4 regions of the Rahnella sp. RcJ3 genome follow, and region 1 is predicted to be linked to each of the others. Evidence: predicted binding sites of a transcription regulator. Region 1 holds the regulator's gene; each other region holds the start of a gene.

Region 1 (3,166 bases):
GCAAAACCGTCAAGTGCAAACGCGGTAAATGTCAGCAGGTTCATCAACACGGCGTTGACCGCCACAATGTGGCTGCCCAGCCGCGCGCCCAGAACGGTCAGCGATGCAAAGCAAAGCTGCAACAGTAATGAGCGCAGCATGATGTCGCGGTTAAGCCCGAGAAGACGGCGCAAATTACCACGCCACGCGGAGGTGATTTCTGCGCCGGTGATACCGCGTCGTTTCATCACCCGCCAGACGAAATACAGCCCGATGAGTAGCGTGAAATACTCGGAGCTTGCCGTCGCCATGGCTGCGCCACGCACGTTCCAGCCCAGCCCGATCACCAGCCACAGATCCAGAATGATATTCAGCAAATTCCCGGCAATCAGCAAAATCACCGGCCCGCGAACGTACTGAATGCCGAGCAACCACCCGAGGATCACCAGATTCGCCAGTGAAGCCGGGGCGCTGAACCAGCGGATTTCGATAAACAGCCTCGCCTGTTCAAGCACGGGCTGGCTGCCGCCGACAATGTGAAACGCCAGCTCCATCAGCGGATGACGGAATACCACAATAATGACGCCCGCCAGTACAGCCAGAAGGAAGGGTTGTACAAAAGCACGCGCCAGAAGCTGATTATCTTTCGCGCCCAGCGCCTGAGCGGTCATGCCGGTGGTACTCATCCGCAGAAACAGTAAGAGCATAAAAAGGAAAGTGGTGATCATCGAACCCACAGCCACGCCGCCGAGATAATCCGGGCTGTCGAGATGACCGATCACTGCGGTATCCACCAGGCCGAGGAGTGGCACCGTGATATTGGAAAAAATCATCGGCAATGCCAGCATCCAGAGCGCTTTATCGGCAGGGCTTAAAAAGGTGTTTTTGAGTGTGTGTCGCAGGGAATGATGTTGCATAGAGAATCTCATGCCGGAGGTTCAGGTTATGCCTGTAAATGACATCGCCCCGAAAGGGGCGATGATGAGAGAAACGCATTTCTCTTTGAATTCACATGGATGCCAGAGGCGGCCGCCATCCATATTCAATTAGTTTTAGTCTTGTCTATCTGACACAGCAATTTCTGACTTAGTCATATCTGACCGAGTAATTCGAGTTATATCAAGGCGGCAACTAAGCGAACGCCGGGAGCATACACAAATATGTGACCGGGGTTCGCGAAGGCAGCCAACGCAGAGATAGCTCGAAGTACGAAGGTCAGATCCAGTCGCCGTTGCGGATAACACCTACGGCTAAGCCTTCAATGCTGAAATTCTGCTCGCGCAAATCCACCACGATCGGCTGAAACTCGCTGTTCTCTGGCAATAACTGCACCACACTGCCTTGTTTTTTCAGGCGTTTCACGGTGACCTCATCATCGATACGGGCCACCACAACCTGACCATTACGCACGTCTTGCGTTTTATGCACGGCCAGCAGATCGCCGTCAAGGATACCAATATCACGCATCGACATACCGCTGACACGCAGCAGGAAATCGGCGCTCGGCTTAAACATTGCCGGATCGATCTGATAGTGCCCTTCGATATGTTGCTGCGCCAGCAGCGGTTCACCGGCGGCAACGCGGCCAATCAGCGGTAAACCTTCTTCTTCTTCCATCAGCAGACGAATGCCGCGTGATGCACCGGAAACAATCTCAATAACACCTTTACGCGCCAGCGCTTTAAGATGCTCTTCCGCCGCATTGGGAGAACGGAACCCCAGACGTGATGCAATCTCTGCGCGGGTTGGTGGCATACCGGTGGTGGAGATATGATCGCGAATAAGGTCGTAGACCTCTTGTTGTCTGGTCGTTAAAGCTTTCATTCCGCCCCCTGGTTGTTTATACAGTCTTGCTGTGAGTATATACAGCTAAACGGTCAATGAAAACCTAAGATTGAATAAAAACAGGGCATAACGTTGATTCCTGGAATGCAGATTCCAAATCAGAACCATCGCGACCAAAAGATGCTGACCCAGACAAAAATCGCCAATATGATGGTCAGAAGTACGGCAGCAGAGCCGATATCTTTTGCGCGACCGGAAAGCACATGAAACTCAGGCCCGATGCGGTCTATTGCACATTCCACCGCGCTGTTGAGCAACTCCGTGACACAGACCAGCACGACGGATCCCACCAGCAGGATACGTTCAATGGTGCTGACATCAAGCCAGAAAGATAGCAAAATTAACGGGATAGCGACGCTGGCCTCCTGGCGAAATGCCGCTTCGTTTTGCCATGCCGCTTTGAATCCTTTCCAGGAATAGCCGGCCGCTTTATAAATTCGGGTAAATCCGGTGACTTGGTTCGCCATTTCGGGTACTGATCCTTAGAGTGTTTGCAGCATTTTAGCTTTTATATGACCACAGATCTCCACGGATCTTTCTGGTATCCTTGCGGCGAAATTGCTAACAAGAGGCTTCACGTTTTTATGTCAGGTTGGCGTAGACTTTATTACACATTATTGAATTTACCACTCTCATTGCTGGTAAAGAGCAAGGTCATACCTTCAGATCCGGTTACCGAGTTGCATTTAGACCCGACGCGGCCGATTTTGTACGTATTACCTTATAATTCCAAAGCCGATTTGCTGACGTTGCGTGCGCAATGTCTGGCGCAGAATCTGCCTGATCCTCTTATTCCGCTGGAAATTGACGGAACCCTGCTACCAAGCCATGTCTTTATAGCCGAAGGCCCGCGCGTATTCTCTTATTACACGCCGAAGCAGGAGTCCGTAAAGCTGTTCCACGACTACCTTGATTTGCACCGCAATAATCCGGATTTAGACATTCAGATGTTGCCGGTGTCGGTAATGTTTGGTCGTGCACCGGGCCGTGAAGGTCAGGACGACACGCCGCATCTGCGCGTGCTGAACGGTATCCAGAAATTTTTCGCTGTGCTGTGGCTGGGGCGGGACAGTTTCGTCCGTTTCTCCAATACCGTTTCCCTGCGTTATATGGCGACGGAACACGGCACAGATAAGACGATTGCTCAAAAACTGGCACGTGTGGCGCGGATGCATTTCTCCCGTCAGCGTCTGGCTGCGGTTGGTCCGCGCCTTCCGGCACGTCAGGATTTATTCAATAAATTGCTGGCCTCAAAAGCCATTGAGAAAGCGATTGAAGACGAAGCCCGCAGCAAGAAAATTTCCCACGAAAAAGCCCAACAAAACGCCATCGCCCTGATGGA
Region 2 (3,166 bases), on a different contig from region 1:
TGGCTGGCAACACGATCAGGGCTGCAAATGTCGCACCACCACCCACACCGGCAACACCGGCAGAGCTCAGGGTAACAATACCCACTAATGTTGCAATCCATACCGGATCAAACGGGTCGATGCCGACGGTTGGCGCAACCATGACGGCCAACATGGTTGGATACAGACCTGCACAGCCGTTCTGACCAATCGTTGCCCCGAACGATGCCGCAAAGCTGGCGATAGATTCAGGAATACCCAGACGGCGTGTTTGCGCTTCAACGCTCAGCGGGATGGTCGCGGCACTTGAACGGCTGGTGAAGGCAAAAGTCAGCACCGGCCAGACTTTACGGAAGAATTTCGCCGGATTAACACCGGTGAACGACAGCAGTATCGCGTGAACAACAAACATAATGCCAAGACCCAGGTAAGACGCGACCACAAAGCTGCCGAGTTTAATGATGTCCTGAATGTTCGAACCGGCGACCACTTTGGTCATCAGAGCCAGTACCCCGTACGGGGTCAGTTTCATGACCAGACGCACCAGCTTCATCACCCATGCCTGCAGGGTATCGATAAAGGCCAGAATGCGCGGACCTTTTTCTGCATCATCTTTCACCAGTTGCAGGGCGGCTACACCAACGAAGGCGGCGAAGATCACGACGCTGATGATTGATGTCGGACTTGCGCCTGTCAGATCAGCAAACGGGTTCTTAGGTATAAAGGAAAGGATCAACTGAGGCACGCTCAGGTCAGCCACTTTGCCGACATAGTTAGACTGAATTGCCGTCAGTCGCGCCGTTTCCTGCGTACCCTGTACCAGGCCGTCAGCGGTGAGGCCGAACAGGCCCGTCACGAAGATACCCACCAGAGAAGCGATCAGTGTGGTGAACAGCAGGGTACCGATGGTCAGGAAGCTGATTTTCCCCAGCGATGACGCGTTATGCAGTTTCGCTACCGCGCTCAGAATAGAGACGAAAACCAGCGGCATGACGATCATTTGCAGCAACTGGACGTAGCCGTTACCGACAATATTGAACCAGGTAATTGAGGTTTTTAGTACCGGATCATCGGAACCGTAGATCAGCTGTAAAGCCAGGCCAAATACGACACCCATAGCCAGACCCAGTAAAACTTTTTTTGCCAGGCTCCATTGCTTGTGGCGGGTTTGTGCCAGCAGCAAAAGCAGGGCAACGAAAACCACTACGTTAAGAACGAGCGGAAGATTCATACCAGACTCCAAACTTATAATTTTGATAAATGAAACGGGTGTTTCCGGAAAAGGACTGCACCATCCCAAAGCATTGGGGGGCAGAATATCAGTTTGAGGGTCTGAGTATTTATATCCAAAAGGAATTCATTATAACTTTTTGTTGGTATTTGTACTAATTTTCATCATATCGGCAATATTTCATGCTATTCAGATGAATAATTTCAGGATGTGATTAAAAAAGTCAGGATTTATTGCACCAATGATGGGCGTCCAGTCTGGCCAGAAAAGCGTCAGGCCGACCAGCATAAGGCAGAGCGTGCGCTCGAGTTGATTACCTTTCTGGCTGTTAATCAGCGGTAGCCGGAAACGCCATCGACAAGGCCAGAGCAGCGGCACTCCTGCAGGCGTCAGCATATCTGCCAGGATATGGCTCAGGTAACCGATAATCATGGCGTGGAAAGCATCAGCGGGGATCACCCAGTCGTGAGGGAAATGAGTGCGTAGCAGGAAAATCCCTCCAGCCACCGCCAGCAAACTGTGAGTGAATCCACGGTGACCAAAAGCCCGGGCGATGGGGGCCGACAACCATTTGAGACGCTGGCCCAGCACCGATTTGGGGTGATCAATATCGGGCAGCAGACAGGTAAGCAAAGACCCTGGAATGATGTGCCACCAGTCACCATGCGCCAGTTCGGGAGAAAGCTGGGCCTTCTTAGCAAATACTGCACAGGCAATTGAGAAAATGAGATGGCCTTCCGCCGTCATGACGCGTCCGAACTGGATAACTGTTATTTTATCCAGTATAAGTGAAACTGTCACAATCTTGGAAGAGATGCCCTGTAACTAATTGTCAACGGACTGATAAAAAACAAAAAAGCGTATAAGAATACGCCTTTCTGGTGTCACTTATGCTGCCCTTAACGCGCGAGCCAACCACCATCGACGGCAATGGTGTAACCATTAACGTAATCAGAGGCTTTCGATGCCAGAAAGACTACCGGCCCCATGACATCTTCCGGCAGACCCCAGCGTCCGGCGGGGATTCTGTCGAGGATTTCTTTGCTGCGTTCTTCATCGGCGCGCAACTGTTCCGTATTGTTAGTCGCCATATACCCCGGCGCAATCGCATTCACATTGACGTTATGCTTCGCCCATTCATTGGCCATCAGTCGGGTCAGACCCATTACTGCGCTTTTTGACGCGGTATAGGAAGGCACCCTGATCCCCCCCTGATACGAGAGCATAGAGGCAATATTTATAATTTTGCCACCGTTACCCTGTTTGATGAACTGCTTCGCCACGGCCTGAGACATAAAGAACAGCGTTTTGCTGTTCACATTCATCACATCATCCCAGTTTTTCTCGCTGAATTCGATGGCATCTTCACGGCGGATAATCCCGGCGTTATTGATCAGAATATCGATATGACCAAATTCCCCGACTGCTTTCTCGATCAGCTCAGGAATGTCTGTGATGGTGCTCAGATCAGCCCTCAGATCGAGAAAACGGCGGCCTAACATGGTGACTTTTTTTTCAGTTTCTTCAGGGGCGGAAACGTTAATGCCCACAATATCGCATCCCGCCTGCGCGAGACCCAGCGCCATGCCTTGTCCCAGCCCGGTATTGCAACCGGTGACGATTGCGACTTTGCCGCTTAATTCAAATGAACGGAGGATCATATTCAGAGTCTCTTTTGCAACGGCGCGTTCGCCATAAAAAATGAGTTGCTCTGCCGGTGAAGGCAGAGCAAGGGGGAGTTAGCGCAGTTCGCTGACTTTGACGTGATCCATGTCATCGAATACCTGGTTCTCACCGACCATACCCCAGATGAAGGTATAGTTTTTGGTACCCACCCCGGCGTGAATTGACCAACTAGGAGAGATGACAGCCTGCTCGTTGTGCACTAATAAATGACGGGTTTCCTGTGGTTGCCCCATCATATGGAACACGGCAGTTTCCGCTTCCATATTGAAG
Region 3 (3,166 bases), on a different contig from region 1:
ATCTGCATGCGATTGACGCGCAACTGGCAAATATCGAGTCGGAGCAGTCTCTGCCGGAAAACCAGACCGGCAAAAGCCCGTTTGCGGAAGACCGTCTGACTGGCCTTGATGATATCTGGCTGCGCATTTCCCGCCATTTTACGCCGCAATCGGTGTTGTTCCGTCATGCAATTCGTATGTCTGTCGTGCTCTTTGTAGGCTACGTTTTCATTCAGGTCAGCGGCTTAAATCACGGCTACTGGATCTTGCTCACCAGTCTTTTTGTCTGTCAACCAAACTACAGTGCGACCCGCCGGAGGTTAGCTCTGAGGATAATCGGAACACTCGCCGGTATTGCTCTCGGGATCCCTATCTTGTATTTCGTTCCGTCCGTTGACGGGCAAATGATTCTGATCGTCATCAGCGGGTTATTGTTCTTTGCGTTCCGCACAGTGCAATACGCGCAGGCCACAATGTTCATCACCCTTCTGGTGTTGTTATGCTTCAATTTGTTAGGCGAAGGATTTGAAGTCGCTATCCCGAGAGTAATCGATACGCTGATTGGTTGTGGTATCGCCTGGGCGGCAGTGACCTTTATATGGCCCGACTGGAAATTCAGGCAACTTGATAAGGTGGTCAGAAAAACGTTCGATGCTAATTGCCGTTATCTTGATGCTATTCTGGTGCAGTACCATCAGGGGAAAGACAACAGTCTCGAGTACCGTCTGGCCCGCCGTGATGCGCATAATTGCGATGCCGAACTGGCGTCCGTGGTGTCGAACATGAGCTCTGAGAGAAATAACGAACCGGCGACACTCGAAGCGGCGTTTCGCCTGTTATGCCTCAATCATACTATGCTGAGCTACATTTCAGCGCTGGGTGCCCATCGCGAAAAACTCAATGATGCCGAAACCCTGAGGTTGCTGGATGATGCAGCATGCTGCGTTGACGGCGCTTTGCATCATCTGCCTTCTGAAGCAGAACGCATCCAACACGCGCTCGGTGAACTCACTGCACGTATTCAGATGCGTACAACGGATATCGACAGTAAAGAGCAGCTCGTGCTTCAGCAAATTGGATTACTGGTGGCTCATTTGCCTGAGCTCACCAGTCTTAATACTAAGATCCTGCCGGCACAAAATCGGCTCTAATTGCAGATAACTTACGCAAATTTAGTGCACAACCGTTGATAGCTGCTCTTGGTGATGGTTAAACCAGTGAGTTAATGACTCTCTGGATTCCATCGGCAAAGCGGCTTCATGGAAGCCCAAAATTGCCCCTTCGAGTGCCATCAGTAAATTAATCCCTAAATTCTTTTTTTTAATGGCACACAGTTTGAGGTAGGTATGGCAGGCCCCCTGTAACCGCAAGTCCCCCGAGTTCTCAATGCCGACTTGCCAGAGCATCCTTTCTAGCGCCAGCGAGAGATTGGGTAAATCTTTCAATCGGACCGCTTCGTTGTTTTTTTTCAGCTCTATATCCCGCAACATCCCTTGCAACGATAATCTGCCCAGCTCGCACAGTGCCTGGTGATCACTCCATTGCCGGGCACTCACTTTGAAATAACGCAACTGCACATCCATGCCTCGCTTGCGATAGGTCAGCCTCTCCATCTTTTTGCGGCGAAAATGAGTTTCGGTTTCTCCGGTCGCTCGCAGATAGAGTTCACCATCAGAAACCAGGGCGAACATGACGCGGTCAGCGGACAAGCTCATCCCCCCAAATTGGGTGCGGGAACGAATATTGCCCAACGGGGCAAAAATCTCCAGACACTCAAGCACTCGTTTTTTTGATTTGTTTATCATTGCGTTATCCTTTTCACGTTAATCCCTTGCTTCCATTTTGAGTTACCAAAACAGCTAAAAGCAAAATACGCAATCTTATGAACTCCAACAAACATAAAATGCCGTTACAGCCTGTTGCCTTCAAAATTTGCGAGATATCTTGGAAAAATTGGGTTGATCTTTGCTCACCGCCAGAGTACTGTACATACATACAGTAACTCACTGGAGTACATCATTATGCGAACTCAACACCATACAAATCATCATTTTAGTCAGCTTGCTTTGCCCGTCACTCCGTCACAGGTAAATACGTCTGCATCCTTGAATAATGGTCTGATCACTGAGTTCGTCTATAGTGCGAGCCAACCTGCTTTTGCGCAGTTATTACTGCCCTTACTGCAACACCTGGGTATGCAGTCTCGCTGGTTGTTGTGGCTCACACCTCAACAAAAACTGAGCCGTCATTGGTTATCTCAGTCAGGTCTGCCGGTGGATAAGATGGTGCAAGTTAATCAAATTACGGCGATGTCGACGGTAGATGCGATGGAGAAAGCCTTGCAGACGGGTAACTACAGTGTCGTGTTGGGATGGCTTCCGGATTTGAGTGATACTGAGAGGGAAAGATTGCAAATTGCAGCACGCCAGGGTGGTGCTTACGGCTTCATAATGAGACCGACAAATGAACAGAATTCAGCTTGTGGACATCATTCCACAGTAAAAATTCACTCTTCCGTATACCATTAGTTCAAAATAGGAATCTTCCTATGAAAATAATGCGGAACTTAGTGATTTGTGCTGAATAATGCCTGCAAGCCAGTAAAAACGGGCTTCCGGAATGCAGATTAGTGCCAGATTTTGTCAGCAAATTGCCAAAGCCGTTAAGAAATGTGTCCGTTTTTCCCTTTTTTTCCACGGTGTTAACACATCAAGCTTGTAAGTTTCGCGCCACGTTGTAGACTTTACAACGCCAAGGTTGCTCGATAATGCCAACGTAAAGTGGCAAGTTCTGAAATGAAGCAATAATCTTGGCGTAAGGATTTTAACCAAGGGCTTAAAAAGCTTAAAGCTCAATTGCCTATTTGGATGATAACGAGGCGCAAAATGAAAAAGACAGCTATCGCATTAGCAGTGGCACTGGCAGGTTTCGCTACCGTAGCGCAAGCCGCCCCTAAAGATAACACCTGGTATACCGGTGGTAAATTGGGCTGGTCCCAATACCATGACACTGGTTTCGCAAACGCTTACAACGGTATCGGCAACGGCCCTACCCACGAAAGCCAACTGGGTGCAGGTGCGTTCTTGGGTTACCAAGCGAACCAATACCTGGGCTTTGAAATGGGATATGACTGGCTTGGCCGTATGCCTTACAAAGGCAGCGTAAATAACGGCGCGTTCAAAGCACA
Region 4 (3,166 bases), on a different contig from region 1:
GTGGCCACTCCGGCGCGGAAATCCACTTAGGTCTGGGCAACGCCAGCAAACTGCTGGCACGTTTCCTGGCAGACAACGCTGATACTCTTGGTCTGCGCCTGCTCGACTTCACCGGCGGCACACTGCGTAACGCTATCCCGCGTGAAGCAATTGTGACTCTTGCTGTTGCTGCTGATAAAGCAGACGCGCTGAAAGCGGCAGCACAAGAATTCCTGGCAACGATTCAGTTCGAACTGTCAGCGGTAGAGAAGAAAATTGCCTTTGTGGTGGAAGCGGCTGAAAGCAACGCGAAGGCGCTGACCGCAGAAACTCAGGGTAAATTCCTTGCCCTGCTGAACGCGACGCCAAACGGCGTGATCCGCATGAGTGATGACGTGAAAGGCGTGGTAGAAACCTCGCTGAACGTCGGTGTTGTCACCATGAAAGATGACGAAGTGGCGATCAACAGCCTGATCCGCTCGCTTATCGACAGCGGTAAAGAATATGTGGTCAGCATGCTCAATTCACTGAGTGAACTGGCTGGCGCGAAAAGCCTGGCAAAAGGCAGCTATCCTGGCTGGAAACCTGAGCCGAATTCACCAGTGATGACGCTGGTGCGTGAAACTTACCAGACGCTGTTCAATAAAACTCCGAACATCATGGTGATCCACGCCGGTCTGGAATGCGGTCTGTTCAAAAAACCGTACCCGGACATGGACATGGTTTCCATCGGGCCAACCATCACCGGGCCACACTCGCCGGATGAGCAGGTGGAAATCGCCAGCGTCGAGCTGTACTGGAAACTGCTGACGGCCCTGCTGAAAGCGATTCCTGAACGCGGTTAATACTCGATCGGTCCCCTAAATCATTCGGGCTGTATCAAGGCGGCAACTGAGTAAATCCCCGGTAGCATACACAAGTATGTGACCGGGGTTTGCGAAGGCAGCCAACGCAGAGACAGTTTGAAGGATGACGGGGATCATTCCCAGGGAAGCAGAAGCTGCCGCTCGATCTGCGGATCCTGCAACGTCACATGTAATCCCACCAGCCTGACTCCCCTTCCGCCACGCCGCTGTTCCCAGGCTTCACGCGCGACCTTCAGCAGATCTTCTTTATTCAGCACCGGCCAGACGTGTTCCTGCGTGGTCTGCTGGAAATCATGGAATTTGAGTTTTACGCCCTGCCTCGCGATGCGCAGATCTGGGCTGACACGGCTTAAACGTGTTTGCAGTTCAGGATACAAACGTTCGATCAGCGACACGCATTCTTCCCAGCTGTGGATATCTTCTGCCAGTGTGCGTTCAACGCCGACCGATTTACGTAACCGCTCGGGGGAAATTTCACGTTCATCGATACCCTGACAGCGTTCCCACAGCACACGGCCAAATTTGCCAAAGCGTTTAAGCAGTTTCGCCAGATCGTAACGCTGCACATCGCCGCAGGTGATCAGCCCCTGCTCCTGCAAACGCTGAGCGGTGACTTTACCGACGCCGGGGATTTTACTCAGCGGAAGATCCTGTAAAAACGCCCCGACTTTTTCCGGCGTGATCACAAACTGACCGTTGGGCTTGTTCAGATCCGAGGCGATTTTTGCCAGAAATTTGATCGGCGCGATACCCGCAGATGCCGTCAGATTGATCTCATCGAAAATGGCCTGACGGATTTCAGCAGCGATAAGCGTTGCAGAGCCGTTGCATTGCGTCGCGTGGGAAACATCCAGATAAGCTTCATCGAGTGACAGCGGTTCGATCAATGGCGTATAACGCGCAAAGATTTCACGGATATGGTTTGACGCTTCTTTATAGGCCTCCATTCGGCCGGGGATCACTTTCAGGTGCGGGCAAAGTTTCAGTGCCATGCCGGTGGGCATCGCGCTGTGCACGCCGAATTTGCGGGCAGGATAATTAGCGGTGCTGATAACACCACGGCGGTCACGACTGCCGCCAATGGCAATAGGAATGTCGCGCAGGGAAGGATCATCGCGCATTTCGACCGCAGCGAAAAAGCAGTCCATATCCACATGAATGATTTTACGCATAACCCTCCCCCTCAATAACTGTATAAGTATACAGTTGAATGCAGGGATGTCCAACATAGAAAATGAGGGTTAGTTTGACTTAATTAATCACCATTAATGGCAACGTAATAATTTTCCTATTCCTAAAGTCATTATTCATTATTTGGTGATTGCTAAAAATTTAATCAGTATTAATATGACAGCGTTTCCGACAGACAGTACATAAGAAGAAAATCAGTGGCGGTCTTACAGGCAGTTGAGCTGTAGACAAAATAATCAAAATTATTACCGAGCAGGACTTAGAATGATCAGAATCGCGCTGTTTCTTGCGATGCTCCTCAGTTTGCCTTTATTTACAGCAAATTACGCCGTGGCCAGCGATGCTGTCCCGGTCAACGCGGCACTAAAAAAACAATTACTGGGTGCACCTGTTTATATCCAGATCTTCAAACAGGAACGTAAACTCGAATTGTATGCTCAGCTCGACGGCGAATTTCGTCTGATCGGCAGTTATGGCATCTGCGATTTTTCCGGCGGTTTGGGAAATAAACGTCGCGAAGGCGATTTCAAAAGCCCGGAAGGTTTCTACAACGTGGATATTCACCACCTGAAACCCGACAGCCGCTTTTATCGCGCCATCAACATCGGTTTCCCCAATGCTTATGATATCTCGCAGGGTTATTCAGGTAAGTATCTGATGATCCACGGTAACTGTAAGTCTATTGGTTGCTACGCCATGACCGACGGCTATATGGACGAAATATTCACCTACGTACAGGCGGCATTCCAGTTCGGGCAACGCAATTTAAAAATTAGCATTTACCCGTTCAGGATGACCGATGCCAACATGAAGGCGCATAAAAACTCCAGCTATTACAGTTTCTGGAACCAGTTACAGCCGGGATATGCGTACTTTGAGAAACACCATCAGCCACCAAATGTCGTGGTCACTGACGGTAGATATGAAGTGCTACAACCGTTGTCCAACACCCCGCTGCCTTCACAGCTGGCGTTCGCCCCGATGAAATAATGCGAATTCACCTGGAGCAATTTTGTTCCAGGTTTCGTTCGCCGTCAGCGGTTGCGTGGCAATCACGGTGACGACATCATCCGGTGTCGTCTGCTGCTGAAAATCAATTTCCACATCCTGATCCAACAACGTTGCCTTGC

Evidence for each region. Region 1 encodes LexA, which represses DNA repair genes until DNA is damaged. Its sites were predicted from a motif close to TNCTGTATGTACATACAGNA; they were not measured.
Region 2: DXU84_RS16585 (metal-dependent hydrolase) is a predicted target of LexA. The motif match lies at 1,976-1,995, and genes of this name have one in related genera.
Region 3: sulA (SOS-induced cell division inhibitor SulA) is a predicted target of LexA. The motif match lies at 1,961-1,980, and genes of this name have one in related genera.
Region 4: dinB (DNA polymerase IV) is a predicted target of LexA. The motif match lies at 2,034-2,053, and genes of this name have one in related genera.

Annotation. Positions count from the first base shown of each region.
Region 1 is NZ_QSNX01000010.1:195,282-198,447, forward strand. Features, by position in the region: gene dinF (MATE family efflux transporter DinF) at 1-896, opposite strand, end outside; gene lexA (transcriptional repressor LexA) at 1,195-1,803, opposite strand; gene DXU84_RS15160 (diacylglycerol kinase) at 1,923-2,291, opposite strand; gene plsB (glycerol-3-phosphate 1-O-acyltransferase PlsB) at 2,409-3,166, shown strand, end outside.
Region 2 is NZ_QSNX01000012.1:82,449-85,614, forward strand. Features, by position in the region: gene DXU84_RS16580 (L-cystine transporter) at 1-1,210, opposite strand, end outside; gene DXU84_RS16585 (metal-dependent hydrolase) at 1,400-1,957, opposite strand; gene kduD (2-dehydro-3-deoxy-D-gluconate 5-dehydrogenase KduD) at 2,110-2,871, opposite strand; gene kduI (5-dehydro-4-deoxy-D-glucuronate isomerase) at 2,950-3,166, opposite strand, start outside.
Region 3 is NZ_QSNX01000003.1:163,998-167,163, forward strand. Features, by position in the region: gene yccS (YccS family putative transporter) at 1-1,130, shown strand, start outside; gene DXU84_RS05615 (TfoX/Sxy family DNA transformation protein) at 1,152-1,784, opposite strand; gene sulA (SOS-induced cell division inhibitor SulA) at 2,001-2,507, shown strand; gene ompA (porin OmpA) at 2,865-3,166, shown strand, end outside.
Region 4 is NZ_QSNX01000002.1:57,215-60,380, reverse strand. Features, by position in the region: gene pepD (beta-Ala-His dipeptidase) at 1-824, shown strand, start outside; gene dinB (DNA polymerase IV) at 959-2,017, opposite strand; gene dpaA (peptidoglycan meso-diaminopimelic acid protein amidase) at 2,301-3,026, shown strand; gene DXU84_RS02875 (class II glutamine amidotransferase) at 2,997-3,166, opposite strand, start outside.